Regions from separate parts of the Rhizobium sp. NPDC092011 genome, predicted to be linked through region 2. Evidence: riboswitches for the same ligand, from Rfam matches in the RefSeq annotation. Region 2 holds a riboswitch; the other holds the start of a gene.
The links. Region 2 has a riboswitch for S-adenosylmethionine ahead of ACIQJ2_RS23785 (O-succinylhomoserine sulfhydrylase). Riboswitches for the same ligand answer to the same signal wherever they lie in the genome.
Positions count from the first base shown of each region.

Region 1: it holds a riboswitch for S-adenosylmethionine, as region 2 does, so the genes downstream of both, metA (homoserine O-succinyltransferase) here and ACIQJ2_RS23785 (O-succinylhomoserine sulfhydrylase) in region 2, are expected to answer to the same signal.

Region 1 covers NZ_JBIVSO010000004.1:370,522-385,564, forward strand. Annotated here, with positions in the region: gene ACIQJ2_RS20050 (acyl carrier protein) at 1-37, opposite strand, end outside; gene ACIQJ2_RS20055 (lysine-2,3-aminomutase-like protein) at 477-1,544, opposite strand; gene epmA (EF-P lysine aminoacylase EpmA) at 1,541-2,605, opposite strand; gene efp (elongation factor P) at 2,757-3,326, shown strand; gene ACIQJ2_RS20070 (ABC transporter ATP-binding protein/permease) at 3,540-5,390, opposite strand; gene ACIQJ2_RS20075 (AAA family ATPase) at 5,556-6,398, shown strand; SAM riboswitch at 6,613-6,690, shown strand; gene metA (homoserine O-succinyltransferase) at 6,738-7,664, shown strand; gene ACIQJ2_RS20085 (VWA domain-containing protein) at 7,668-8,861, shown strand; gene ACIQJ2_RS20090 (hypothetical protein) at 8,968-9,390, shown strand; gene ACIQJ2_RS20095 (aldose epimerase family protein) at 9,645-10,670, shown strand; gene ACIQJ2_RS20100 (GntR family transcriptional regulator) at 10,792-11,565, shown strand; gene ACIQJ2_RS20105 (SIS domain-containing protein) at 11,562-12,593, shown strand; gene nagA (N-acetylglucosamine-6-phosphate deacetylase) at 12,593-13,750, shown strand; gene ACIQJ2_RS20115 (SIS domain-containing protein) at 13,938-14,666, shown strand; gene ACIQJ2_RS20120 (efflux RND transporter permease subunit) at 14,875-15,043, opposite strand, start outside.
Region 2 covers NZ_JBIVSO010000006.1:199,042-214,084, reverse strand. Annotated here, with positions in the region: gene ACIQJ2_RS23850 (quinone-dependent dihydroorotate dehydrogenase) at 1-944, opposite strand, end outside; gene ACIQJ2_RS23845 (DUF952 domain-containing protein) at 941-1,297, opposite strand; gene ACIQJ2_RS23840 (hypothetical protein) at 1,404-1,832, shown strand; gene ACIQJ2_RS23835 (helix-turn-helix transcriptional regulator) at 1,971-2,636, shown strand; gene ACIQJ2_RS23830 (hypothetical protein) at 2,652-4,019, shown strand; gene ACIQJ2_RS23825 (tellurite resistance TerB family protein) at 4,098-4,511, shown strand; gene ACIQJ2_RS23820 (transporter substrate-binding domain-containing protein) at 4,573-5,394, opposite strand; gene ACIQJ2_RS23815 (methyl-accepting chemotaxis protein) at 5,873-7,876, shown strand; gene ACIQJ2_RS23810 (MFS transporter) at 7,978-9,201, opposite strand; gene ACIQJ2_RS23805 (LysR family transcriptional regulator) at 9,303-10,211, shown strand; gene ACIQJ2_RS23800 (VOC family protein) at 10,221-10,598, opposite strand; tRNA gene ACIQJ2_RS23795 (tRNA-Gly) at 10,753-10,826, opposite strand; gene ACIQJ2_RS23790 (2'-deoxycytidine 5'-triphosphate deaminase) at 10,885-11,979, opposite strand; SAM riboswitch at 12,052-12,130, shown strand; gene ACIQJ2_RS23785 (O-succinylhomoserine sulfhydrylase) at 12,173-13,360, shown strand; gene ACIQJ2_RS23780 (DNA helicase) at 13,439-14,152, opposite strand; gene apaG (Co2+/Mg2+ efflux protein ApaG) at 14,764-15,043, shown strand, end outside.

The DNA.
Region 1 (15,043 bases), on a different contig from region 2:
CGAACTTGGCCAGCAAATCGCGAATCGTCTTGTTCATAGTCTAGTCCCTTCTGGCAATTGCAAGCATAACCGTGGTTACGCAGTCTTATTTTCGCCAAGAAGTAACAGACAAAATAGAACATTCCGCTAATCGACGTGGTAAATACAACCAACTTATACTTTGCAGAACAATTCTATATTCATCATTTGTTTGATAAAAATTTACTAAACATAAACCATGCAAACTGCCGTCCGCACGCACATATTCAATAATCCCAATATTATGTGTCGGTGATTTTGTGAAAAGACGGTACGCGCAAGAAGGTTAACGCGCCAACTCGCCGCCACGTTTTATTCGACAAATCTCATAACAATCATAGCGTCAGTAAAAGTATAGAATGGAAGGGCCTGTTCTACAGCGCCGCGCCGCATGCGACGCGCAAAGGTCGCTGTAGCACTTTAAATCCGCTGCATAATTCCTCAAAATCGAATCCGATTTACGGAACTATGCCGTGGCCCTCGGGCGGATAGCGGTGCTCGCCGCCGCGATAATCCGAAACAGAATAGCAACCTTCGCCAACTGGGCGAACCGAACTCCCCCCAATGTCAGCCTTGCCGTAGCCACCTGGGATATCGAGGATATAAGTCGGCTGGCAAAGACCGGAGATCCGGCCGCGCAACGCCCCCACGATCGCCTGCCCCTCCGCGATGCCAAGACGGAAATGGCTGGTGCCGGGGGCAAGATCGGGGTGATGCAGATAATAGGGCTTTACCCGCGTTTCGACGAAAGCCTTCATCAGCGCCGCCAATACATCGGGGTCGTCGTTGACACCCTTGAGCAGCACGGACTGGCTGACCAGCACGATCCCCGCATCGACCAGCCGTGCGCAGGCAGCCCGGGCCTCCTCCGTCAGCTCGCGCGGATGGTTGGCATGGAGGGCGACATAAACGGTCTTCCCGCTTGCCTTCAGCGCCGCGATCAATGCCGCATCGACCTTGGAAGGATCGACAACGGGAATGCGCGTATGGAAGCGAACGATCTTCACATGATCGATATCGGCAAGCTGCCTGAGAATCTCTTCCAGCCGCCTCGGCGAAAGAACCAGCGGATCGCCACCGGTCAGGATGACCTCCCAGATCTCCCTGTGATCGCGGATATAGGCGAAAGCACCATCGAGCGCATCGCCGTCAAGCATGCCGAGCCCCTGCGGCCCGACCATTTCGCGGCGGAAGCAGAACCGGCAATAGACCGGGCAGACATGCACGGCCTTCAGCAGCACGCGGTCCGGATAGCGATGCACGATGCCTTCGACCGGGCTGTGCGCGTGATCGCCGATCGGATCGGCGCGTTCCTCTGATGTAACCAGCAACTCGGCCGCATCGGGTACGAATTGGCGGGCGATGGGATCGGCGGGATCCGCAGGGTCGATCAAGCGCGTGACTGATGGCGTCAGCGCGACGGCATAGCGCTCCGCCACCGCTTCGAGCGCCATCGCCTGCTCGGCATCGATCAACCCGGCACGCTCGAGCTCACCGATATTGCGGATCGGACGCATCGAATTCATGCGCCATACTCCGCGACGGGCGCCCAGAGCACCTGCTCGATGCGCGAAGCACCGGTTGCCAGCATGACGAGCCGGTCGAAGCCGAGCGCGATGCCGCTTGCATCGGGCATTAGGGCCAGCGCCTGCAAGAAATCCTCATCCAGCGGATAGGTCTCGCCGTAGACGCGCTGCTTTTCCGCCATTTCGATCTCGAACCGGCGGCGCTGTTCCTCGGCATTGGTGAGCTCGCCAAAAGCATTGGCAAGCTCGACACCGCAGGCATAAAGCTCGAAACGTTCGGCGACGCGATGATCCCTTGCCGACGGGCGGGCAAGCGCCGCCTCCGAAACGGGATATTCGTCGAGAATGGTGGCGCGGCCGAAGCCGAGATTGGGTTCGATCTTCTCGACCAGCACACGGCTGAAGAGATCCTGCCAGAGGTCGTCGTCGGCAAAACGAATGCCTGCCTGGCGCATATCGGCCGCCAATCGCTCGCGATCGGTCGATCCATCGAGGCCGATGGAGGCAAACAGGTCGATGCCGGCATAGCGCTCAAACGCGGCTGCGACGCTGATCCGCTCCGGCTGCAGGAACGGATCGATCTCGGCGCCGCGATAGGTGAGTTTCTTCGCGCCGACCGTCTCGGCTGCCAGCGCCAAGAGCGCTGAGCAATCGGCCATCAGCATCTCATAGCTCTCGCCCGCCCGATACCACTCCAGCATGGTGAATTCGGGATGGTGCAGCGGCCCGCGCTCGCGATTGCGATAGACGTGGGCAAAGCAGGCAATGCGCTCCTCGCCGGCCGCAAGCAGTTTCTTGCAGGCAAATTCGGGCGAAGTATGAAGGTAGAGAGGCGATGCCTTGCCGTCCGTCGTCAGCCCCTCGGTCTCGAAGGCATGAAGATGCGTCTCGTTGCCCGGCGACACCTGCAGCGTCGCCGTATCGACCTCGATAAAATCGTTGCTTGCAAAGAACACGCGCATCGCCGCCTGGATCGCATTGCGGCCGATCAGGAACGGCCGCCGGTCCGCATGGACATTGCGGGTCCACCAGGGGGACGCTTTGCTCGTCGTTGGCTTCATTCCTAGCTTTCTTCGGGGCGCAAGCCGCGTTGGGGGTGGCAATTTCCATTGATTTAGGGTAGTTGCGCCCCCAAGCAAACAATTGCTGCGTCTCGGAGAGCATTTAGACAGTCCCTCTACGACGCAAAGCGCAGCGTTACAAGGAAGTCTTATGGTCAAGGTCATCGCCTCTTCGGTCCGCAAGGGCAACGTTCTCGACGTCGACGGCAAGCTCTACGTCGTTCTCACCGCTCAGAACTTTCATCCGGGCAAGGGCACTCCGGTCACCCAGGTCGACATGCGCCGCATCGTCGACGGCGTGAAGGTTTCCGAGCGCTGGCGCACCACCGAACAGGTCGAGCGCGCCTTCGTCGAAGACGTGAACTTCCAGTACCTCTATGAAGACGGCGAGGGCTTCCACTTCATGAACCCGGCCACCTACGACCAGGTCGTCGTCGATGTCGACACCATGGGCGACCAGAAGGCCTACCTGCAGGAAGGCATGACCTGCATCCTGTCGATCCACGAAGGCATTCCGCTGGCGCTCGAACTGCCGCGCCACGTCACTCTTGAGATCACGGAGACCGAGCCGGTCGTCAAGGGCCAGACGGCATCCTCCTCCTACAAGCCTGCCATGCTGTCGAACGGCATCCGCACTCTCGTGCCGCCGCATATCAACGCCGGCACCCGCGTCGTCATCGCCACGGAAGACAATTCCTACGTCGAGCGCGCCAAGGACTGATCTTCAGGCTTTTAGCTTGCATCAGAAGCGCCTCGTCCTCGCGACGGGGCGTTTCGCGTTTCAGCTGGATTGAAATCGCATCGCTGTGGCCGCGCCGGCAGGCAGGATCACACTACAGCATCGGCCCGAAATCGGAATTGATTTTCGGAAAGCCTGATGCGTAGATTCAATAAGATAGAGCGTCTTTGTGCTTCCGAAAGGAAGCACGACGCCCTAGCGCGTGCTGGCTTTTTTACCGCTCTTTTCTTCGGCTTTGGCGGGTTCCGAAGGCGCATCTGTTTCGGTGCTGTGCTCGTGCGGGGCCAAAGCCTGCATGTGCAGAACGCGTGGCGACATCGCCTGCATGTAAGCATCAGAGCGGCCGATATAGATCATCGTCGCATCGGTGAGGTCCGCCAGCATGGCGCAGGCCTTTGCCTGAACTTCAGCCTCCAGCCCTTCAAAGGCATCGTCGAGGATGATCCATTTCGGTTTCGCCAACAGCAGATGCGCAAAACCGACGGCCTTCTGCTCCTCGGTATCGAGCAACCGATCCCAGCGGGCTTGGGTATCGAGGCGGCTCTTCAGGCGGCCGAGTCCCACCTTGTCCAAGACGGCATCGACGGCGGCATCGTCATAGGCGTCCCTGTCGTCCGGGAAGCAGATCGCCTCCCGAAGGGTGCCCGTGGGAACATAGGGTATGTGCGGCACGAACATCATGTCTTCCATCGGCGGAAGGCTGACCGTTCCGGCGCCGCTGTACCATTGATGTGCCAACACCTCGAACAACAGCCTGCGGTTCACGCCATGGTCGCCGTTGATCATGATGTGCTCGCCGGCATTGATGGTGACGGTGCCCTCGGCGATCCGGAAACCATTTTCCGTGGCCTCGTCATTGGTCTTCGTCGACACCTCCAGATCGGTCCAGACCATCGTGCCCGGAGCAGCCTTGTCGAAGGTAAGGGTGTGCGGCATCGGCGGCTTGTCATCCATCTCCGTCAGTGCCTGCCGGAAATCGGTGACGCGCATCAGCGTTGCGCGCCATTCCGCGATCGGCCCGAAATTGGCGACGTACCAGCGCAGGGCCGAATTGACCTGATTGAAGGCGCCGACCGCCACCATGAGCTGGCCGAAAGTCAACCCGCCGGAGAAATAGGCGGGCGCCGCCACCAGGATCGGGATGATCAGCACCAGCCAGCCATAGCCGGCGGAAACCCAGGTGAGGTTGGTGTTGGCGATGGCAAGCTGACGGATGACGCCAAGCACGGCCGATATATCGAGGTTGATCCGCTTGCGCTCATTCTCCTCACCGCCGGCAATGGTGATCGCCGGCATATGCTCGTTGGCATGCATGAGCGCGAAACGCAGCTCGGCTTCCTTCGAATAGCGATCGGCATTCAATCGCACCAGACGACGGCCGACGAACTGGCTGAGAAAGGATGCGGAACCGGCGTAGAGGATTGCCGCCCAGACCATGTAGCCCGGGATGGAGAAGTTCGCTCCCTTGAAATGGAAGACCATGCCGCTCGACAGCTCCCAGAGCACGCCGATGAAGCTCAAGAGCAGGATCGTCGCCTGGACGAGACCGATGGCAAGGCCGGTGGTGCTTTCGGCGAGGTTGCGGGCATCCTCGTGCAAACGCTGGTCGGGATTGACGCCGATCAGGCCGGAGGACGCGAGGCGAAGCGCCCGCTTGGCCTGCAGCCACTGGTTCACCAGATCTCTCGCCAGCCCCTCGCGCATGTAGAGCGCCGTCATCTGGTTCAGCCACGCCTGGATGACGTTGAGCACCAGCAGCGAGCCGGCGATGATGCCGAAAACGCCGAGTTGATGGAAGAAGGCTGAGATATCGCGCCGTGCCAGTGAATCGTAAAAAGGCGCATTCCAGCTGTTCAGCAGCACCTGGACGTAGGCGGTGAGCAGGATGATCACCAGGAGCGCTGCCGTCAGCGAAATAATCTTGATGCGAACCGGCGAATTCCAGAAGGCCGAGAACATCATTTTCAGCCGAAAGAAAAGGCTGAAATCGTATCCGACCTGCTCGTTCCCCTGGATATTCGGCTTGGCTTGCGCTTCAACTGCCATCAGCACTTCCCTGCGACGCACGTCCCGTCAATTAATCATGACCCGCCCTCATGTCCATCCTTGCAACAGATCGGTGCGATCACGTTCCTATATACACGGTTTCGCGTCTTGAACCGAATTAGGTCAGCAATTAGCTTGCACTCGAAAGATTGAGAAAGCCTTCCGATGCAATTTCAAGGAACTGCCGACTATATCGCCGACAAGGACCTGATGGTCGCCGTCAACGCCGCTATCCGGCTGGAACGCCCCCTGCTGGTAAAGGGTGAACCGGGCACGGGCAAGACCGAACTGGCCCGCCAGGTGGCGGCGGCGCTCGGGCTCGAGATCATCGAGTGGAACGTCAAATCGACCACCAAGGCGCAGCAGGGCCTCTACGAGTACGACGCCGTATCGCGTCTGCGCGACAGCCAGCTTGGCGATATCAGAGTTCACGACGTCGGCAATTATATCAGGCGGGGCAAGCTCTGGCAGGCCTTCACCTCATCCCAGAAATGCGTGCTGCTGATCGACGAGATCGACAAGGCTGATATCGAGTTCCCAAACGACCTGCTGCAGGAACTCGACCGCATGGAATTCCATGTCTACGAGACCGGCGAAACCATCCGTGCCGCCATCCGCCCGATCGTCATCATCACATCGAACAACGAGAAGGAACTGCCGGACGCCTTCCTGCGCCGCTGTTTCTTCCACTATATCCGCTTCCCCGACATGGAGACGCTGGCCCGCATCGTCGAGGTGCATTACCCCGGCATCAAGCAGGCCCTGGTACACGCCGCCCTGACGCAATTTTTCGAAATCCGCGACGTACAGGGCCTGAAGAAGAAGCCCTCGACCTCAGAGGCCCTTGATTGGATCCGCCTGCTCGTGGCTGACGACGTCGACCCCGCCACGCTGCGCGCCGATGCGAAGAACGCGCTGCCGAAGCTGCATGGCGCATTGCTGAAAAACGAACAGGACGTGCATCTCTTCGAACGGCTGGCGTTCATGGCGCGGGGACAGGGAAAGTGAAGGAAGCCAACCACCCGTCCTCGTGGTTCGAGACGGCCCTGCGGACCTCCTCACCATGAGGTCTGATCTTTCGCGCAATGTCGGAAACTCTCTCCGCCTCACCCTGAGGTGCCTTGGCGTTGAAGCGCGAGCGCAAACGCCGAGGCCTCGAAGGGCGAGGCGGCCTCTCGGCTATCCGTTAGCCCATTGACCCGCCGCGACAGCGGGTTTATGGATTTTGCTCTGTGGTGATTTGGCCGGCCGGCTTGCAGCCACGTTAAATAAGTCGCTAAAGGGCCGCGTGCGGACCGGTAGCGATTCATCGCGGCCGGTTTTTTTGTATTTGGTTGAGTGGAAACAATGCCCATCAAGATTCCCGATACGCTGCCCGCATTCGAAACCCTCCAGAGCGAGGGCGTGCGGGTGATGACCGAAACGGTGGCGTTCCGTCAGGACATCCGCCCGCTTCAGATCGGGCTCCTCAACCTCATGCCGAACAAGATCAAGACCGAGATCCAGATGGCGCGCCTGGTCGGCGCATCGCCGCTGCAGGTCGAGTTCTCCCTGGTGCGCATCGGTGCTCACAAGGCGAAGAACACCTCCGAGGAGCACCTGCTCTCCTTCTATGAAACCTGGGAAGAGGTGAAGCACCGCAAGTTCGACGGCTTCATCATAACCGGCGCACCGATCGAGCTGCTCGAATACGAAGAGGTTACCTACTGGGACGAGATGCGGCAGATCTTCGACTGGACGACGACCAATGTCCATTCGACGATGAACGTCTGCTGGGGAGCCATGGCCGCCGCCTATCATTTCCATGGCGTGCCGAAGCATACGCTGAAGGAAAAGGCCTTCGGCGTCTATCGCCACCAGAATCTCGCGCCATCCTCCGTCTACCTCAACGGCTTCTCCGACGACTTCGCCATTCCCGTCTCTCGCTGGACGGAAGTGCGCCGCGATGACATCGAGAAGGTGCCGAGCCTGCAGATTCTGATGGAATCGAGCGAAATGGGCGTCTGCCTCGTGCACGAGCAGGCCTGCAACCGGCTCTACATGTTCAATCACGTCGAGTATGATTCCACCTCGCTGGCGGATGAGTATTTCCGCGATGTGAATGCGGGCGTGCCGATCAAGATGCCGCACAACTATTTCCCACATAATGACCCGGAAATTCCGCCGCAGAACCGGTGGCGCAGCCACGCCCATCTATTCTTCGGCAACTGGATCAACGAGATCTACCAGACCACGCCGTATGATCTGGAGGAGATCGGCCTGGAAAGGACCTGAGGCTTGTTCATTCCCTTCTTCCTGAAGTTGAGGCAAGCGAAGGTTCCGGTCACACTCCGGGAATTCCTGTCGCTGCTTGAGGGAATGGAAGAGGGGATCGCCGACTATGACGTCGAGGCCTTCTACTATCTGGCGCGCACGACGCTCATCAAGGACGAGCGCTTTATCGACCGCTTCGACCAGGTCTTCGCCGATTATTTCCGCGGCGTGGAAGCGATCGGCGGCAATGCCGAGGGGGAGGTGGTCGAAGCGTCAGCCATTCCTGAGGAATGGCTGCGCAAGCTCGCGGAACGGCATCTGACCGAAGAGGAAAAAAGAGAGATCGAGGCGCTTGGCGGCTTCGACAAGCTGATGGAGACGCTGCGCGAGCGGCTGGCCGAGCAAAAGGGCCGGCATCAAGGCGGCTCGAAATGGATCGGCACGGCTGGAACCTCGCCCTTCGGCGCCTATGGCTACAATCCGGAAGGTGTGCGCATCGGCCAGGAAACCTCACGCCATCGCCGCGCGGTCAAGGTGTGGGATCGCCGCGACTTCAAGAATCTCGACGACGGCGTCGAGCTTGGCACCCGCAATATCAAGGTGGCACTGAAACGACTTCGCCGATGGGTGCGCGAGGGCGCCGCCGAGGAGCTCGATCTTTCCGGCACCATCCGCTCCACCGCCGAGCATGGCTATCTCGACGTCCAGACGCGGCCGGAACGGCGCAATGCCGTCAAGCTATTGATGTTTTTCGATGTCGGCGGCTCGATGGACGATCATATCCGCGTGGTCGAGGAGCTGTTTTCCGCCGCGCGATCAGAGTTTCGCCACATGGAATATTTCTATTTCCACAACTGCCTCTACGAAGGCGTGTGGAAGGACAATCGCCGCCGCCGCGTCGACATCACGGCGACAACCGATCTCATCCGCACCTTCGGCCCCGACTACCGCGTCGTCTTCGTCGGCGATGCCTCGATGAGCCCCTACGAAATCAACCATCCTGGCGGTTCTGTCGAGCATTGGAACAAGGAAGCGGGCGAAGCCTGGCTTGGCCGAGTAACCGGCCATTTCCGCAAATGCATCTGGCTCAACCCCGTACCCGAAAACGACTGGGGCTACACGACCTCCATCTCCATCATCCGCCGCCTGATGAGCGACCGCATGTATCCGCTGACGCTCGGCGGGCTGGAAAAGGCGACGAAGGAATTGTCGCGCTGACGGATCGGCATTTGCATGCCGTGGCGCCACCAAATAGACACAACCATTTGCGGAAATGTGCAGGGGATATCTTCCCGCATCGCTGGGAAAACCGGTGGAGATGTGCGTGCGCCACGCTTTGAAACTGCTTCTCTCCATCGCAACCATTTTGCTCGTCTCGCAGCAGGCACGATCCGAAGAGGGAGGCTTCTCCGGGCAGTGGGACCAAGTTTATTCCAGCACCGGCGCCCGAGAAAAATGTCGCGCCGGAATAATCAGGCAGGGCAGGTTTATGAGGATCAGCACCAGCAACGGCTGGAGCGCCACCGCGGAGACGAGCGGCTATGGAAATGCCAGCTATGCGGCAGGCATGGGGCGCTGGCGCTCCTATGTGGAAAAATACAGTCAAAAAGCGTTCTATGTGCTTCTCGCCGTTCGCGGCGACAGGTTGATGGTGATCATGAAGGCCGAAAAAGCGGATGGGTCGAACCAACTGATCAAAACGGTCTTCAGTAGGCGGACAGCCAAACCTCTCAGGAACCAGCCCTAATCGCCGGAGGACGAAACCGACAACCTATCATGCGCGCGGCACATTCAACGCGTAGCCTGTCGGTCCGATGTGCAGATTCCGAGGCCAAGGAGCCTTTTACGCCTCCGAACGGAAGCGCCGCGCTCCGGGAACAAATCACAATCAGACCCTGATCCCACCACCGCTCCTAAATTTCATCACTCGATCGGTTGCGGAACGACGAGAATGGGGGCAGGGTCTGGCCTTGCCTTTTCGATAGCCATGGATGAGCTGATATGACGGAAAATACTTTGCAGCGGGAAGCTTTTGGGACGACGGCCGATGGGGAAACCGTCTATCGCGTCAAGATCGTCGGTGGCGGCCTCACCGCGCATGTCATCTCTTGGGGCGCCGTCATCCAGGACCTGCGGCTCGAGGGCCACCAGCCTGCGCTGTTGCTCGGCTTCGACAATTTCCCCGATTATCCCGCCCACTCCTCCTATTTCGGCGCCACGCCCGGCCGCTGCGCCAACCGTATCGGAGCCGGCCGCTTCACGCTGGATGGCAAGCAGTACCAGCTGGAGCTCAACGAAAAGGGCGTTACCCACCTGCACGGCGGCAAGGACAATATCGCCAAACGCAACTGGACCATCGTCGAGCACGATACCGACCGCGTCGTCCTGAAGATCGTCGATCCCGATGGCCGCGCCGGCTATCCCGGCAACTGCACGATCCAGGCGACCTATCGCGTGCATGGCAATGGCGAACTGTCTGTCACCTACGAATCGACCACGGACCAGCCGACGCTGGCCAATGTCTGCCAGCATGCCTATTTCAACCTCGACGGCCGCGACGACACGCTTGGTCATGACATCATGATCGCCGCCGATCACTATACCCCGACCGACGAAAAGCAGGTGCCGACGGGGGAAATCCGCTCGGTCGAAAGCACAATGTTCGATTTCCGCGAGATGTCGCCGATGAAGCGCTTCGAAGGGTCGGAGCAGGCGCTTTACGACCACAATTTCTGCCTTTCCAGCGAGCGCACGGCCAAGCGCTCCGTCGTGCTCGCCCGCAGCGTCAATTCAGGCGTGTCGCTGGAAGTCCGCACGACCGAGCCAGGCGTTCAATTCTACACCGCCTTCAAGCTCAACGTTCCGGTTCCGGGCCACGACGGCCAAAAGATCGGGCCGTTCGCGGGCTTCTGCCTGGAAACCCAGGTCTGGCCGGATGCCATCAATCATGAAGGCTTCCCCAATGCGGTGCTCCGCCCCGGCGAGGTATTGCGGCAGGAAACGGACTATATCTTCACCAAGAACTGAGCCGGGCATGCCCAACGCTCACAATCATCGGCCGGGCGCTCCAAACGCCCGGCCGTTTCTTTTTGCCCTGCGAACAGATTCATCTTGTAAATTGGTTCTAAATAGGTTCTAAATAACATTCATGGATAGAACCAGTTTGATCGCTGAATTGAACAATCGCGGTCTCGGCGAGGGCACCGGGAGCGGGCCGCTCTATAAGCGGCTGGCACGGGCATTGACCGGGCTTATCCAGGAAGGCCTGCTGAAATCGGGCACGGCGTTGCCGGGCGAGCGCGATCTTGCCGGCGCCCTGCAGATCGGCCGGGTCACGGTGCGGACGGCCTACCGCGACCTGCTGGCCTCAGGCGTCATCGAATCGCGCCACGGCAGCGGCACTTTCGTCTCGCAGCACGTCGAGCGCATCGAGCAGCCGCTCTGGCGGCTCTCCTCCTTCTCCGCCGACATGCGCTCGCGTGGTCGCGAGCCGGCTGCCCGCATCCTTCAGCGCACCATCAGTCCGCCAGCGCCCGAAGAAACTTTCCTTCTCGGCCTCGGCCTTGACGAACCCGTGCTGCGGCTGGACCGCCTGCGCCTCGCCGACGGCCAGCCGCTCGCCATCGAGCGCGCCGTGGTTCCGATGAAGTTTCTGGGCGAAGACGCCATAGCCGAAGGGTCGCTCTACGATGCGCTCGCCGCACGAGGCTTCAAGCCAGTGCGCGCGCAGCAGAGGCTGACCGCCGTGACGCTGGACCCCACTTCCGCATCGATCCTGACCGTCAAGGCCGGGGCGCCCGCGCTTCTGATCGAGCGTGTCTCTCGCCTCGCCGACCAACGCGTCGTTGAATATACCCGCTCGCATTATCGCGGCGATGCCTATGATTTTGTTACTGAATTAAGAATTGGAGATGACCTATGAGCAACACCCAATCCCTTATGCTGACGGAAGCCGGCCAGTCGCCCGACGTGGTCGCGACGCTGCTTGAAAAGGAAAAACCCGCCTTTGCGGAAATTGCAAAACTCTTCTCCTCCGCTCGCCCCTCGCTGATAACGACGGCGGCACGCGGCTCGTCCGACCACGCGGCAACCTTCTTCAAGTATCTGTTCGAAATCTCCTGCGGCGTCCCGGTCGCCTCGGTCGGCCCGTCGATCGCCTCCGTTTATGGCGCCCCTCTCCACCTTAAGGGCGGCATCCACTTCACCGTGTCGCAGTCCGGCGGAAGCCCCGACATCATCGCGCTGCAGGCCGCGGCGAAGAAGGGTGGCGCAACCACGATCGCCGTCGTCAACGTCACCGACAGCCCCCTCGCCCATGAAGCCGACATCGTGCTCGGCCTCAATGCCGGCAAGGAACAGAGCGTCGCAGCAACGAAATCCTTCATCGCTTCGGTCGCAGCGCTTGCCGGCGTTACCGCCGCGGTTTCGCAGGACAAGGCCCTCGCTGACGGTCTTGCCAAGCTGCCGGAAGCACTGGCCGCAACCTCGGGCATCGACGGCAAGGCGGCAGAAGACGTGCTCTTCAATGCCTCTTCGCTCTACACCGGCGGCCGCGGTCCCGCCTTCGCCATCGCGCTTGAAGCAGCCTTGAAGGCCAAGGAAACCGCTGGCATCCATGCGGAAGCTTTCTCGCTCGCCGAACTGATGCACGGCCCGATGCGCCTCGTGCAGCCGGGCTTCCCGATCGTTGCCTTCTCGCCCGACGATGCCGCCTTCCCCAACAACGCTCAGGCGCTGGAGCGCCTGCAGAAGCTCGGCGCCACCGCCGTCTCCTTCTCGACGGCGCCGCTTGCCGGCATCAATCTGCGCATGCCGAGCACCGGCAATGGCCTGCTCGACCCGCTGGTATCGCTGCTCTGCTACTATCGCCTGATCGAAGCGGTCACACGCCGCAAGGGTTTCGATCCGGACAAGCCGGCTAACCTCCTCAAGGTAACGGAGACCATGTGATGGACTACAGGGTCTTTACAGGTGCGCGCATCTTCGATGGCGATCGCTTTCACGAAGACAGCGCTTTGGTGATCGGCAACGGCCGCATCCACGCCATCACCGGCGTCAACGATGTGCCGGACAATGCCGAAACCATTCAGCTGAAGGGCGGCGTCCTTTCCCCTGGCTTCATCGATGCGCAAGTAAACGGCGGCGGCGGCCGCATGCTCAACGACGAGCCCTCGCCCGCATCCATGTATATGATCGCGGAGGGGCATCGCCCCTACGGCACGACGTCGGTGCTGCCGACGCTGATCACCGATGTCGCTGCAGCAACCACCGCATCCATCGAGGCAGCGGTCGAAGCCGTGAAAGCCAATCGCGGCGTCGCTGGCCTGCATCTGGAAGGCCCGCATCTCGCGCCGGCCCGCAAAGGCGCGCATCTCGCCGAACTGATGCGTCCGGTCGAAGACAGCGACGTCCGCACTTTCATCCGCGCTCGCGAAGCCATCGGCACGCTGCTGGTCACCATGGCCGCCGAACAGGTGACAGAGCGGCAGGTGCAGGCGCTTGCCGAAGGCGGCGTCATCGTCAGCATCGGCCATAGCGATTGCACGACGGAAGCGGCCAACGCGCGTTTCGACGCCGGTGCCCGCGGCGTCACCCATCTCTTCAATGCCATGAGCCAGATGGGCCATCGCGCACCCGGCCTCGTCGGCGCCGCCATCGACCACCCCGCGCCCTGGTGCGGTATCATCGCCGACGGCCATCATGTCGAGCCGACGGCGCTCAGAGTGGCGCTGCGCGCCAAGCGTGGTGAAGGACGGCTGTTCTTCGTGACGGACGCCATGTCGTTGGTCGGCACGGATCTCCCGAGCTTCACGCTCAACGGCCGCACGGTCTACCGCACCGAGGGCGGCTATTGCTCGAAGCTGACGCTGGATGACGGCACGCTGGCCGGCTCCGACGTCGACATGGCCTCCACCATCCGCTACGGCGTCAACGTGCTCGAGCTGCCGCTGGCGGAAGCCCTGCGTATGGCAACCTCCTATCCCGCCCGCTTCCTGCGGCTTACGGATCGGGGCCACCTGACACCGGGAGCCCGTGCCGACCTCGTTCATATCAACGACGGTATCGAGGCCACCGAAACATGGATCTCCGGCCAGCCTTCGGCCTGAAATATTGGAGCGTTTCCGCCCATTCTTTGAATAGCGGAAGCGCTCCATCTTGTTGTTCTCACGCATTCCGGACGGAAAACGGCCGCGCAGCTTTCCCGGCAATGCTCTAAACTTTTGTTGTTACGCAATTCCGGACGGAAAACCGCTGCGCACTTTTCCTGGAATTGCTTTAAAATGGAGGCTCGGCATGACCGCAGTCACGGACAGCTATTTCTCCGCTCTCATCGGCCGGCTGGAAACCCTGCGCGAAACGCTTGCCGAGCCCATGTCCAGGGCTTCCGCCGCCATTTGCGCGGCAGCGCGCAGCGATCGTCGCGTCTACATCTTTGGCACCGGTCATTCGCACATGCTAGCGGAAGAGGTGCATTATCGCGCCGGCGGGCTGGCCTTCACCATCCCCGTGCTCATCGGATCCGCGATGCTGCATGAAGGCGCCGTCATCAGCACGGTCTATGAGCGTATCGAGGGCCTCATCCGCCCGGTTCTCGAACGCTACGGCATGCAGCCCGGCGACGTGCTGATCATCGCCTCCAATTCGGGGGTCAATGCCGCACCGATCGAGGCGGCGGACTACGGCCGCGAGATCGGCGCCACGGTAATCGCCATCACCTCGCTCGCCTATTCTTCCGCCATCGCCGATGGTCGCAGGAAGCTCGCCGATCTGGCCGATATCGTGCTTGATAACGGCCTGCCGCCGGGCGACGCCATGATCGATCTGCCGAGCACGGAGCTAAAGGTCGGGCCGGCATCGACCGCCGTCGGCACCACGGTATTGAACGCCATCTTCGCCGATGTCGCCGCCGAGCTTTGCAAGGACGGCAATCCGCCCGTCTACCTCAGCGCCAACATGCCCGGCGCCAAGGAGATCAACCAGCAGCTGGTCAAGAAGTATCGACCGCGCAATCCGCACCTCTGAGCATTTCCAGGAAAATGCGCAGCGGCTTTCCGTTCGGAATGCGCAAGAAAACAAAAGGTAGAGCGCTTTCGCGTTTCGAAGAAGAACCGAGACGCTCCAAGCCAAGAACAGAAAAGCCCGGCAGCTGTTTCGCCGGGCTTTTCATATTGGGCAAACGGTAGGAGCGGTCGAGTGATTCCCGTGAAACGCCGAACCGCCCCAATTGTCGTTATTGTGCCGCTGCGTCGTTCGACAACGGCTCTTCTGCAGCAGTCTCAGCCTGCTTGCGCCGCCGGCGCAGGACGACATAGAACACCGGCGTCAGGAACAGACCGAACAGCGTCACCCCAAGCATGCCCGAGAAGACGGCGGTGCCCAGCGACTGGCGCATTTCGGCA
Region 2 (15,043 bases):
AGCTGCACGAGATCGGCCCCGGCCTTGATCTTTTCCAGTGCAGTCTCCGCCGACGACACGCCGCCGACGCCGATGATCGGCAGCGAGGCGCCCACGCGGCGGCGCATCTTGGCCAGGACGGCGGTCGATTTTTCAAAGACCGGTTTGCCGGAAAGGCCGCCTGCCTCCTTGGCCTGGCGCTGATCCCTCAACCCATCGCGCGAAAGCGTGGTGTTGGAAACGATCAAGCCATCCAGCGCATGGGACGTAGCTTCGTCGGCGATATCGTCCATGCCCTCCTCGGTCAGATCGGGAGCGATCTTCAGGAAGACGGGAATGCGCCTGCCGGCCCTGGCAGCTTCCTCATCGCGAGCGGCGAGTACGGCCGCCAGCAATGCCGACAGGCTTTCGCGCGCCTGCAGATCGCGCAGGCCCGGCGTATTCGGCGAGGAGATATTGGCGGTGAAGTAACGCGCCACCGAATAGAAGCGGCGGATGCCGGCAACATAATCGGCGATGCGGTCGGCGCTATCCTTGTTAGCGCCGATATTGACGCCGATGATACCGTTGCTGCGGACAGCCTTGAGCCGTTGGAGCGCCGCCTCATGGCCTTCATTGTTGAAGCCGAGGCGGTTGATCACACCTTCGTCCTCGACCAGTCGGAAGATGCGCGGGCGCGGATTGCCGGGCTGTGCCTTCGGCGTCACCGTGCCGATCTCCGTGAAGCCGAAGCCCAGCTTCAGCAACGCTTGCGGCACTTCGGCATTCTTGTCATAGCCAGCCGCCATGCCGATGGGGTTGGCGAACTCGAGTCCCGCCACGATCTGGCGCAGGCGTGGATCGGCATTGACGCGGCAGGCGGGGACGAGGCCGGACTTCAGCGCCGATATCGACATGCCGTGCGCCGTTTCCGGATCGAACAGGAACAGGCCGCGCCGGCCGAGATCGCGAAAGGCGCCGATCATTCAGCCAGGTCCGGAAAGATATGCGCGCCATCAGGCCCGAGCGGCAGGGGCTTTTCCCATATCACGGCCGAAAGCGGCAAAGATGCGTAATGATGCGGGAAGAGATCGCCGCCGCGCGAAACCTCGAACACCAGCTTCTCGCCCAGTGCGTCGCCGTCGATCGCAACAAGCAGCAGGTCCGTCTGGCCGGCGAAATAAAGCGCCGCGGTCTGCTTCACCTGTTTGCCCGTGGACAGATGGATATAACCATCCGTGAAGTCGATCGGCGCGCCATGAAAAACGCCGGTTTGTCTGGCTTGCTCCCAGAGCGCACCCGGCACGATCTTGTAAACCACTGACATGGCGGTCATCATCCCTATGTAAACCTGTCGTGATAGGGCTTTGCACGAAAACGGCGGCCAATGTCCACGGTTTCCGTGATGGATTCGAGATTTTAACGCAGAAAATCCGGAGGATGACATGACGAAGGAAATCGGAATCGGCCTTGTGGCCCTGCTCTTGCCTGCCGCTCTTCTGCTCGCAGCCCCGGGCAGAGCTGCTGAACAGGATGCGACGCGCTTCCAGCTCGAGCGCAGCGGCGATCATTTTGTCCGCCTCGACCGGCAGACCGGCGCCATGTCCATATGTCAGGATCAGAACGGCAACCTCGTCTGCCGCATGGCCGCCGACGAGCGTACCGCCTATGACGACGAGCTGGACCGGCTGTCCGACCGGGTCACGAAGCTGGAAAAAACCGTCGCCGCAAACAAGGGCTCAAGCCTCCCGAGCGATGCCGACGTCGACCGCACGCTGGGCATCATGCAGAAATTCATGCGCGGCTTCATGGGCATGGCCAAGGAATTTCAGAACGAGGAACCGGACGCGAAGCCGGTGCCGCAGAAAACCTGAACGGACAAGCCACGCCAGGAAAGCAAGGGGATAAAGGACCGTATTCCTATGCCGGTCTTTACTCGCCAAAACGCCTCGGTTAACGTTTTTTTAAAGAGTTGAGCGCCGGGCTGGCCGGCGCACAGATGCTGAGCGGCGATGCTGTCACACGAGCAGATATGGGGGGCGATCGACCGGCTTGCCGAGCGGCATGCCTTGACGCCCTCGGGCCTCGCGCGCCGTGCTGGACTTGACGCCACATCCTTCAACAAGTCGAAGCGGCTGAGCCAGGACGGGCGTTTGCGTTGGCCGTCGACGGAATCGATCGCCAAGGTGCTGGAGGCGACAGGCGCCAGCCTGGAACAGTTTCTCAGCTTCATCCGCCCGGGCGAGCCGCATGGCGCCGTCGCTCCGCAACCTGCTGCTCCCGCCGAAAACGCCATACCCCTCATCGGCTTCGCCCAGGCAGGCGCCGGCGGCTTCTTCGATGATGGTGGCTTTCCGGCCGGCCAGGGCTGGGACATTGTCGAATTTCCCGCCGCAACCGGCCGAAAGACCGGCGTCTATGCGCTTGAGGTGCAGGGCGAAAGCATGTTGCCGCTCTACCGCGACGGCGATATTCTGATTGTCGAGCCAGGTGCGCAGATCAGGAAAAGCGACCGCGTCGTCGTGAAGACCCGAGAGGGTGAAGTCATGGCCAAGATCCTGCTGCGGCAGAGCGCGAAATCGATAGAACTCTTGTCGCTCAACCCCGAACACCCCAACCGCAGCTTCGATCTCGCGGATGTGGAATGGATTGCCCGCATCATATGGGCCAGCCAATAGGAAAGTTTTCTCGTTATGCGTCGTGATATTTTGCTTGCGGGTGTTGCCGGCGCGATCGTCGGGTCTTGGTTGACCTTGATCGCGGTCCAGTTCAGTGGACATGGTTTCAGCCTGCCTGGCCGCGGCAGCAACGTTTCGATGGCAGACAACCACCTGGCCGCAAAACCGGCTCCCGCTGCCGTTCCCGCAGCGACTGCCAAGGCCGACACGACCCCCCCACAGAAGATCGAGACGCCGAAATCTAGCGAACCGGCCAAGCAGGACGCGGTCGCCACCAGCCAACCGAAACCGGACGAACAGGCAAAGGCAGAGCCTGCAAAGCCAGCCTCGTTGGCAACGCCGGAGAAGGCGGCCTCGACGGCCGATGTACCTGCGGCAGCCGATGTGCCTGCGTCGACAACCACCGCGCCTGCCAGCGTCATCCAGCCCCCGGACGCGGCAATGTTGGCCGCCGCTACCGTGGTGTCATCGCTCGCGATCGACGGTGCGGCGAAAGCCCCAGCCGGCGAAACGGCCAAGGCCGAAGACAACAAGCCTGCGACGCCCGCGTCCACGACACCACAAGCAAACAAGGCTGTTGCCGAAGCCGTTAAGGTCAATGATACGCCGGCAAAGCCAGCGGAAACGCCGCCGATACAGCCGGCGACTGCGACTGTCGACGCTGTGAAGAGCTCTGAAACCGCACCTGCCGAGGCAGCAAAACCTGCTGAAGCGGCAACGAACAAGCCCGATGCAGCCGCGGTGTCGCCGCCGCCTGCACCGGCGGACCAGGCGAAAACGGATCTCCCTCCGGACAATCGGATCCCGGCCGACCAGATCGACCGGCAGAAGGCAGCGACGGAGCATCGTACCCTTGCCGAACAGCCACAGCCTGCACCTCAGTCCAAACCCACATCGGAACCGGCTTCCATCGATCCGTCTTCCCAAACGGAAGGGCACACGGCGACTATCGAGCTTGTTCGTCCCTTTGCCGACTTGGCGGGCATATTGACCATCGGCGGCAGGAGCGTGCAGCTTAATGGCGTCATTCCGACCGATGTCGAGCGGATGTGCACCGGTCCGAGCGGAAAAAGCTGGCCCTGCGGCCAAGCGGCACGTACTGCGTTCCGCATGTATCTGCGCGGGCGCTCCATTGATTGCGATGTGCCTGATGCCGCCTGGAAAGGCACCGTCAAGGCCAACTGCCGCTATGTCCGCGTCGATCTCAGCGCCTGGCTGGTTCGTTTCGGCTGGGCCGATCCCGAGCCGGGCTCTCCACTCGCATCGCTCGTCGACGAGGCCAAGGAGAAGAAGCGCGGCATGTATGGTGACGATCCGCGAAAGAACGGAAAATCGACCCTCGCCCCTGCCTTGCCCAAGGAAGATCCGCTCAATCCGATCTGACGCCTTGCTTCCGCCACCAGCTTTTGGCATGAGACGCGCGACTTTTCAGTCTGCCAAATTCAAAGGACTTCTTCTGTCATGAACAAGCCGCTTTCCGCTCACGAAGCCCTGATCTACGTCATGGTACTGGCCTCGGCCGTCGACCGCACGATGAACGACCGGGAGCTCAGCCGCATCGGAGAGCTCATTCATGCCCTGCCGGTGTTCAAAGGCTTTGACGACGAGAAGCTGATTTCGGTTTCGCGCGACTGTGCCAAGCTGCTTTCGGGCAGCGAAGGGCTCGACATCGTGCTCGAAACGGTGCGCGACACCCTGCCGGCGCGCCTCTACGACACCGCCTACGCGCTTGCCGTCGAAGTCGCCTCGGCCGACCTGTCGGTGAAGGCGGAGGAACTGCGTCTGCTCAGCCTGCTGCGCGACCGCCTCGGCTTGGACAAACTCACCTGCGCCGCCATCGAGCGCAGTGCCATCGCACGTTATCGCAAGGCATAAAGCATCTTACTATCCGCCCTCCTGACGGACCACGGCTGCGCGCTTTCCAGGCGTGACCTGATCAATAGAGCCCGTAAGGGAAATAGCGCAGATAGATTTCCTGCAGCCTGCCGTCACGCGACAGGGTCGCCAGCGCGTGGTTGATCGCCGCCGTCAGATCGGCGTCCTGCTGGCGCAGCATGATGGTCATGCCTTCGCCGAGAAACTGCTGGGATAGATAGGGTCCGTCGAAAAGAGCGCAGCATTTTTCAGCTGCCGGCGACGATACCCAGAAGGACAGCTGCAGGCCGTCGGCAAAAACAGCATCGACCTTGCCGTCCTTGAGGGCGGCCAGAAGCGCATCCTTGTCGTCGAACGGCACCGGCTTGATCGTTGGAAAGAAGGACGCCAGCATCGCTTCGTGCGTCGTTCCCTTGACCACACCGACCGGATGGCCGGCCAGCGATGCCGCGGTCGTTCCGTTGAGCGAGGCCTTGAGATTGCGCAGGAAGCGCGCCGGCAACATCAGGAAGGGGCGCGAAAAAGCGAAGCTTTTGCGCAGTTCCGGCGTGACCGCGATGCCGCCGATCACCGCGTCGCCCTGCGACGCCGCAAGCGCGCCCTGCAGATCATTGAACGGCAGAGCCTGGATCTGGCATTTGTCCGCTATCGCGAGTTCATCACAGATCTTGCGGGCAAGTTCGACATGGAAGCCCGTGAGCTTGCCGTTCTGGTCGAGAAAATTGAAAGGCGGAAAGTCTGTTGACGTTAGGAAGCGAAGCCTGACGAGCGAAGACAGGTCGGGTTTCGGCAAACGCTCTCGCGCATCGAACAGGATCGGCAGACCGGGCGGCTTGGCCTCCTGAGCAGCCAGCGGCAGCGTGCATGAGAGTGCCACCAACATCGCACGCGTCAGATGCCCGGCCGCGGAGATCATCGTCGAAAGGCAAACACGCATGGTCTTGATCCGGCCTCCGATCGCGAATGCACATTCCTGATTCATCAACCCGATGTAGCAGAGTCATGCCGCAGGGGGAATATCGCGCCGGGAATGACCGATGCAGCGTGCAAGAGATGAATCAATACGCCACATGCATCTCTTGATTGCGCCGCTTTGAACAAGCATGAAATTAGTTTGGGAATCCGCTCGCAATGTTCCCGCCGTTAGCAGTCAATTAAACTCTGTTGATTGTACTCACCAGCATCGACGACGTCGGCCGGGCCGATCGCATGACGCAGGTCGTCCAAACCTTCCTCGCAAGGTATCAAGCCATTCGACCTTCACCCGCACCCACTAGGTAACACGCCCCTTGATCAATTCCGGGCGAGCGGCGTTCCGCATGTTTCCTCGGTGCCAGCGCGGCATTCGCAGACGGACAGCCATGTTCAGGAATCTGAAAATCAAGACCAAGATGCTAGCGGTAATCCTGCTTCTCGGCATCATCTCCATCGCCGGCTTGCTGCACATCGCCGGCGAGTTCCGCCGGGCAGACCGCGCCTATAGCGCCTTCCTCGACAACGAGGCCGTTGCCGCAACCGAATCCGCACGCGCCAGCGCCGCTGCGCTCGCCTCGGTGCTGCAGGCAAGCTTGATGCTGAACTTCGATCCTGCCAGCGACGCATTCAAGGCGGTTGCATCGGGTAAAAATCACTTCGACGAGGCAAGGGAGCGACTCAGGCACGCCCTGAGTCTGGTTCCAGACGAAAAGCAGTCGATCGAAGACCTTCTTGCCGGGCTGGACGAACTGCAAGCGCTTACGAACAAAGCCATCCAGCAGCGCCAGGACGGCGACCTCAAGGGCGCTGAGGCGAGCATGGTCTCGGTCAACGACAAGTTGGGCAAGATCATAGCCATCATGATCACCAATGATGCCGCTCTGTCCAACCGCATGAACAACGGCGCGGATGCCTTGTCCGTCGACGTCAACAGCGCCGTCAACTACACGCTCATCGCGCTCAGCGGCCTGACGCTGCTTGCGCTGGTCCTGGGCATCTACGTCGCGCAGAATGGTATCACCGCGCCGCTGATGCGCCTGCATCGACGCATGACGGCGCTTGCCGACGGCGATACCGCAAGCGAGATCGATGGGCGCGACCGACGCGACGAGATCGGCCAGATGGCATCCGCCGTCGCCGTCTTCCGCGACAATGCCATCGAACGGGGCCGGCTGGAAGCCCAGGCGGAGGCCGACCGGACGCTCAGCGACAGCGAGCGCGCTCAGCGGGAAACCCGTCAGGCCGCCGAAGCCGCCCATCTGCAACAGGCCGTCCAAGCTGTCGGCGACGGCTTGAAGCGGCTGGCGGAGGGCGATCTCGTCACGCATATCGATACCCAGTTTGTCGCCCACCTCGATCAGTTGCGGCAAGACTTCAACAGCTCTCTGGTAAAGCTCAATGGAACCATGCAGGCTGTAGGCTCGAATGCGCGGGCGATCAGCGCCGGCGCCAATGAAGTGCGTGGCGCGGCCGACGAGCTTTCCAAGCGGACAGAACAACAGGCGGCGGCGGTTGAAGAGACGGCGGCAGCCCTGGAACAGATCACCACGACCGTCAAGGATGCCGCCCGACGCACGCAGGAAGCAAGCCAGCTTGTCGCCCATACCCGTGCCGGCGCGGAGCGTTCGGGCGAGATCGTGCACAACGCCATCGGAGCCATGGAGCAGATCGAGAAATCCTCGGGCGAGATCAACAATATCATCAGCGTCATCGACGATATTGCCTTCCAGACCAACCTTCTCGCGTTGAATGCAGGCGTCGAGGCGGCTCGTGCGGGCGAAGCCGGCAAGGGCTTTGCGGTCGTCGCTCAGGAAGTGCGAGAGCTGGCACAACGCTCCGCCAATGCCGCCAAGGAAATCAAGACGCTGATCGCCACATCGGAAACGCATGTGCGCACCGGCGTGAACCTGGTCGGCGAGACCGGCAAGGCGCTGGCTGCCATCGTGTCGGAAGTGCAGGAAATCAATCGCCATGTGCATGCGATCGCCGAGGCCTCGCGCGAGCAGTCGGCCGGCCTGCAGGAGATCAATACCGCCGTCAACGCCATGGATCATGGCACCCAGCAGAACGCGGCCATGGTCGAGGAAAGCACCGCAGCGAGCCATGGACTGGCAACGGAGGCCGCCTCGCTTGCAAACTTGCTCGGCCAGTTCCGAACAAGCGGCAATGAAGCCGTTCATCTGTCTGTTGCGCCGGTCTCAGGCACCACATCGCGCCCGCCGAGCCGCCCTGCGCCGCGGCCTGTCGCGGCACCTGCCATCCGGGCAGCCGATGGGGCCAAGGTGCGTCCTACCCCCTCACCGGCACGCGCGCTCGGCCAGAAGTTGCTCAGCGCATTCGGCGCCGGCCAGACATCGACAAGCAAGGAAGCGGACTGGACCGAGTTCTGATTTCCTCGTCGTGCATCTGAGTAGAACAGAGCTTTGACGCATCTTGGGTAACATCTTCACGATATTGGGGCGGGCGACCTTGAGTTGCCCGCCCCTTTCAGTCACGTCCGCACGGAAAGAGCCGTGACGAGAGCAATCACGCCGAAACCTGCGGCGCCCGCGCAGACGGCGACCCAGCCTCCGAAATCCCAAGCCGTGCCGGCAAGCGCCGATCCCAATGCCCCGCCAAGAAAGAAGATGCCGACGAAGAGACCGTTGATGCGCCCTCGCGCTTCCGGCTTCAGCAGATTGACGGCCCGGCGCCCCAAGGTCTGATCACCGGTAATGCCGACATCGAGCATCACGGCGCTGACGCCGAGGAGGATCAGCAGGGTTAGCGGATGGCCCGATCTTATTTCACCGACCCAGGCCGCGAGAGCCATGGCGGCAAGCACGATCAGGTGTGACACCAAAGTCGCGATCCGCGTCCATCCCCTATCGCCCATGCGGCCGAAGGGAGAGGTTGCGGCCGCGCCGCCTGCCCCCACGAGCGCAAATAGCGCGATGCCGGATTGACCAAGCGAGAACGGCGGCTGCGCCAGGCGCAGCGCGACCGATGTCCAGAACAGGCTGAAGCTCGCCATCATCAAGGCGGCCGTGAAGGCTCGCAAACGCAGTACCGGCTCGTCGCGGAGCAGCTGGAAAAGCGAGCCGATGAGAGCACCGTAGCTCGCGGTCGCCAGCGGGCGCCGTTCCGGAAGCCTCAGAGCCAGCACGGCAGCGATAAGCGCCAGCGCCGCCGCGCTGACGGCATAGAAGCTTCTCCAACCCCAGAAATCGGCAATCAGGCTCGCCAAAGGGCGAGACACCAATATGCCAACCATCACACCGCTCATGACGTTGCCGATTACCCGGCCACGATGCTCGGGCGGCGTCATAGCCGCGGCGATCGGCACCAGGATCTGAATGGCGGAACAGGCTGCTCCCAACAGAAACAGGAAGATTAGCAAGCTCCATCCCGTCGGCGCGAAGGCGGCGGCAACAGCCATCACCAGCGCGGAGACGAGCATGCGCAGCACCAGCTGCCGATTCTCCATAAGGTCCGCCAGCGGCACGAGAAAGAATAGCCCGGCGGCATAGCCGAGCAGCGAGGCCATCGCGACGAGGCCGGCACCGCTCTCGGAAAAGCCGAGCGACGGACCGATGATGCCGACCAGCGTCTGTGGTGCAAAGAGGTTGATGATGATGATGCCGGTGGCGATGGCGAACAGCAATGTCGATGGAGCAGCGGCCGCGGACAGATCGTCATCCGGCTCGCTCGTTATACATTCGGGTACCTGTGACATGGGCTCTCCAATAATTTCTGATAATAAAGATGGCCATGTTTATCGCTTTGCTGCATAATGAGACAATTGAAATGAACTAATAATGATTATGCGGATCTGGCATGAACATTCACGATCTGGAAGCTTTCGTCGCGGTGGTGGAGACGGGTTCGATCGTTGCCGCCTCTGCGCGCATCAATCTTACACAGCCGGGCATTACCCGGCGCATCCAGAATCTGGAAGATAGTCTCGGCATTGCCCTGCTCGACCGGCAATCGAAACCGCTCAAGCCGACTGCGGCGGGACGCGAGGCTTATGAGCACGGACGTCGCGTTCTGCGCTCGCTCGATGATCTCAAAGCCGGCGTTTCACCCGGCGGTACGATAGGCGGTGAGTTCCGGCTCGGCATAATGCCTTATCTCTCCGAAGCTGCCTTGTCGGCGCCCCTCGATGAATTGCGCAATCAGTTTCCGCAATTGACGCTGCGGATCGTCACCGGATGGTCGCCGCAGCTTGTCGAGCAGGTGGCTCGCAGTGAGCTCGATGCGGCAACCGTGTGCCTGGCCGAAGGGTTGCAGCCGCCCGACAATGTCATCGGCGATGTGCTGGGAGTTCACAGCGTCATTCTTGTCGCCGCGCCATCGCTCGGCGTTCCCAAGGAGCCGAAGCTCGACGAGCTTTCCCGCTTTCCCTGGATCATGAATCAAAGCGGCTGCGGCTTCAGGGCTTTCATTCAGCATCGCTTCGAAGCGGAGCGCTTGCCCTTCGACGTCGGCGTCGAGGCCATGAGCGCCGATCTGCGCATGTCTCTCGTCGCGCGAGGGCTCGGTATCGGCGTGCTGACTCCCGCAGCGCTGGCCGACAGCCGTTGGCGCGACGCTGTCGAGATCATCGATGCTCCGGACTTCAGCCCAAAGGTTGTCAATTGGCTCGTGCATCGTCCCCCGGCGGGACGTCTTGCCCGACCGATCGCAACCTTCGGCGAAGCGTTGGCCGAAACACTGAAAACGAAGAGGCCGTTCTCGACCTGACGCCTGCAATCAGGCGCCGGGCCTATTCACCATCGCCTCGATGTTGTAGCCATCGGGATCGAGGACGAAGCAGGCGTAGTAGTGTTCCGTATATTCCGGCCGTGGCCCGGGAGGACCATTGTCTCCTGCGCCGGCTTCCAGCGCGGAGCGATAGAAGGCATCGACTTCGGCCCTGCTCTCGACACGGAAGGCGACATGCAGATGCGTCAAGGGCGGCTTGCTGCCGGTATGCTGGATCTCGAACAGGCTGCCCTCGCCGACATCAAACGCCCAGAACACGCCATCCTTTCCGAAAGACAGGCGGTATCCCAAGGGCTCGAAGGCTCGCTCATAGAAGGATTTGCTCTTTTCGAGATCGCTGACTTCGATGGTTATGTGGTCGATCAAGGCTGGTTTCTCTCCAAAAAATTGATGGCGAGAACAGGCTAGTCAAAGCGGAAGATTCACGCAATGGCCACAGAGAGTCGCAACAACTACCAATGATTGCATTCGCAACAAGGGATCAAAACGGCTTGGGCAATGCAGAATTTTCGAGGAGAGTTGGAGCGGGTGAAGGGAATCGAACCCTCGTATTCAGCTTGGGAAGCTGCTGCTCTACCATTGAGCTACACCCGCCTGACATCCTGAGATGTCCAACAGTTGCCGGCCTCTGTCAAGGCCGGTCAGTGGATGTTCAAAGCCGGAAGTGCTTCGAAAGCTTCAGGCCCTGCGCCTGATAGTTCGAGCCAAGGCCGGAGCCGTAGAGGCTGCTTGGCTGTTCCAGCATGTGTTCATAGATCAGGCGCCCGACAATCTGGCCATCCTCGAGGATGAAGGGCACTTCGTGACTGCGCACTTCGAGTACCGCGCGACTGCCGCGACCGCCGGCCGGCGCATGGCCGAAGCCTGGATCGAAGAAGCCGGCATAGTGGACGCGGAACTCGCCAACCAGCGGATCAAACGGCGTCATTTCGGCGGCATAATGCGGCGGTACGTGCACCGCTTCTCGCGAAACGAGGATGTAGAATTCGTCGGGATCAAGGATGATTTCGGTGCGGCCGCGGCTGTAAAGCGGCTCCCAGAAATCGAAGATATGGTGCTGGGCCTTCTTGTCGACATCGACGACAGCCGTGTGGTGCTTGCCGCGATAACCGATCAGTCCTTCCTTGTCGCCGGCAAGATCGATCGACAGCGCGATGCCGCCACCGGTGATATTGGGCTTCTTGCTGGCGACCAACGTTTCGGCTTCGTGCAGTGACAGCAGTTCCGGCTCGGTCAGCAAGGCCTGGCCGACGCGGAAGCGGATCTGCGAAAGGCGCGAGCCGCGGCGCACGACGATCGGGAAGGTGCGCGGGCTGATTTCCAGATAGAGCGGACCGGAGTAGCCGGCCGGGATCTTATCGAACTCCTGCGCCCGGTCGGTGATGACGCGGGTGAAGATATCGAGGCGGCCCGTCGAGCTCTTCGGATTGGCCGAGGCCGACATGTCTTCAGGCAGGTCCAGCCGCTCCATCAGCGGCACGATGTAGACACAGCCGGTTTCCAGCACCGCGCCTTCCGAGAGATCGACCACATGCAGCTTCAGCCGGTCGAGCTTGTCGGCGACGAGATGCGAAGGCCCTGGCATGAAGCTGGCGCGAACGCGAAAGGCATGCGAACCCAGCCGCAAGTCGAGGCTTGCCGGCTGGATCTGATCGACGTCCAGTTCTCTCTCGCTCGTCAGCCGCCCTGTTTCAAACAGCGCTGCGATAGCGCGATCGGCCAAAATTCCAGTATTGCGAGCCATCATGCTTCTCTCATAATTTGTCGCAGACAAAACCAAACTCAGGGAATTGACGCAAGCGGTCAACGGCAGTATTGCAACTTATCCCGTGGTGATTTGGCCGGTCGGCTTGCAGCCACGTTAAACAAATGGCTAAAAAGACCGGGGTTGAACCGGTCTGCTTTCGCGACCGGTTTTTTTGTTTGAAAGTGGTGATGGCATGAGCAAGACTTGGCGCCCCGCAACCCAACTCGTACACAACGGAACGCTTCGTTCGCAATTCGGCGAGACCTCTGAAGCGATCTATCTGACCCAGGGCTTCGTCTACGATACCTCTGAAGCGGCGGAAGCCCGCTTCAAGGGCGAGACCGAAGGTTTCATCTATGCCCGTTACGGCAGCCCGACCAACGACATGTTCGAAAAGCGCATGTGCGCGCTGGAAGGCGCTGAAGATGCTCGCGCCACCGCGTCCGGCATGGCCGCCGTCTCCGCCGCCATCCTCTGCCAGCTGCAGGCTGGCGACCACATCGTCGCTGCCCGGGCGCTCTTCGGCTCCTGCCGTTGGGTCGTGGAAACGCTCGCTCCGAAATACGGCATCGAATGCACCCTCGTCGACGGACGCTTCACCAAGAACTGGGAAAAGGCCATCCGCCCGAACACCAAGCTGTTCTTCCTGGAAAGCCCGACGAACCCGACGCTGGAAGTGGTCGATATCGCAGCCGTCGCCAAGCTCGCCAACCAGATCGGCGCAAAGGTCGTGGTCGACAACGTTTTCGCGACGCCTCTCTTCCAGAAGCCGCTCGAGCTCGGCGCTCATATCGTCGTCTATTCCGCCACCAAGCATATCGACGGTCAGGGCCGCTCGCTCGGCGGTATCATCCTCTCCGACAAGCAGTGGATCGACGAGCACCTGCAGGACTATTTCCGCCATACCGGCCCGGCCATGTCGCCCTTTACCGCTTGGACGCTGCTGAAGGGCATCGAGACGCTGCCGCTGCGCGTAGCGCAACAAACGACGAATGCCGCCAAGGTGGCCGATTTCCTCGCCGAGCAGACCAACAAGGTCGCCCGCGTGATCTATCCGGGCCGCAAGGACCATCCGCAGGCCGATATCATCGCCAAGCAGATGAGCGGCGGCTCGACCCTGATCGCCTTTGAACTCAAAGGCGGCAAGGAAGCGGCCTTCAAGCTGCAGAACGCCCTGGAGATCGTCAAAATCTCCAACAATCTCGGCGACAGCAAGAGCCTGATCACCCATCCGGCTACGACGACGCACAAGAACCTCACCGACGAGGCACGCGCAGAGCTCGGCATTTCGCCGGGCACCGTGCGCTTCTCCGCCGGCATCGAGGACAGCGAGGATCTGGTCGAGGATTTCGCCCGCGCGCTCGCGCAGGTTTCCGCCTGATTTCAATCGGGCCGCCCGAATTCTCTCCGGGCGGCCCGATCCAGCTTGTGAGGCAATGCCTCAGGATACGGCTCTCCGTCAGCTTGCAGCCCGGAACTGGACCTCGCCGTCGTGCAGGAAGAACATCTTGTCGAACAACCTGAGATCCAAGGGGTTCGGCAAGCGGACATCCTCCAGATCGGGGACAGGCTTCCGTTCAGGATCGTATGAGCGATCGATCTGCGAGATGAAGACAATGATCACGCTTCTTTCCCGCGCAAATGCCTTCAACGCCTGTACCTGGGTCATCACGTCGGGATTTTCCCGCTTCTGATCCAAAAGCTGGAGATAATCGACCACTGCCAGCGTGCCACGCGGCGCCGCGGCCAGCCTTGTGACGATATAGTCGGCGCTGATGGCATCCGAACTGTCGAATTCGAACAATTCAGCAAATTCCGCGTGATCGGCGTCGATCATCCGGAAGCGATTGAGAACGGCCTGCTCCGTGTCTTCCAGGGTGAAGAACGCGCCGCGATTGCCTGATTTCATGGCTTCAACGGCAAGCCTCAAACTCATCAAGGTCTTGCCGTGACCGGGCCTGGCGCCGACCAGAACCAGATCGCCCGGATTCAGTCGCGAATACAACTCGCTGACAGGGACGCCGGTGCTTGTTCTGGCTGAAAGCAAACTCCAGCCTTCAAATCCTTCGGCCGCGGCGATGCGATCCAGCGCCGCATGCAAGGGTATGTTCTGCTGGCGGGACAGAAGCCTCGCCTTACGCTTCAAGTGATATACAGGGGCAGAAAGCCTCATCTAAACCTCCTATTGCGAGCAATCATCGCAACCCCTCCTTATGCCAGCGCTCAAACAGTCGGTTTGGAGATCGAAAACCCCGCATGAAGAATGCTTTCCCGAGTGGAGGGGGGAGGCGCGGGCCGTGCCAGAAGCAGATGATAACCCGAATCCGATCATCGGAAAATCTCAGGCAAGCGCTTTCGAAAGAAACTTGAGTGGAAGTTCGGCGCCGGCCAGTTTGAAGGTTTCGACGGCAGATCGAACGAGCTGGAGATAAAGCCGGAGTGTGCCAGCAATTTTGACAAGCGTATATGTCGGCCATGATACCGGCCGCTGCGCATTAAGGCAGACAAGACCAAATGACAAACCAAAAGAGATACTTTTAGAGCAAGTCACGGCCCCGTTTCTTCAGTCGTAATAGCTGAAATCTGAAAAGACTGACCTCCATGCGCGATATTTCATCACGCCGTTCCTTGACGGAATGGATCGGTTATAGGATATCGCTAGTTATCCTGCACTTTGCGGGAAAGACGGAAAGCGGATAATATACCGCAGACTTGGAAATGCTGAAGCGACGATGAGGCTTGGAGAAGCGCGCGACGGTTCAGGGCAGCGGCAAGGTAGCAGGCATGTATCGCGCCTTAACACGCGACATAGAAGTGGTCGTCGAGCCTTTTTATCTGGAGGAGCAATCCGATCCGGATGATGATCGCTATGTCTGGGGATACCGCATCGTCATCTCTAATCATTCCAAGATGTCCGTCAAACTAGTGACGCGCTATTGGCACATTACCGATATGAACGGCATCGTGGACGAAGTGACGGGGCCGGGCGTGGTCGGCGAGCAGCCGCATCTGAAGCCTGGCGATACCTATGAATACTCCTCCGGCTGCCCGCTGGACACGCCGT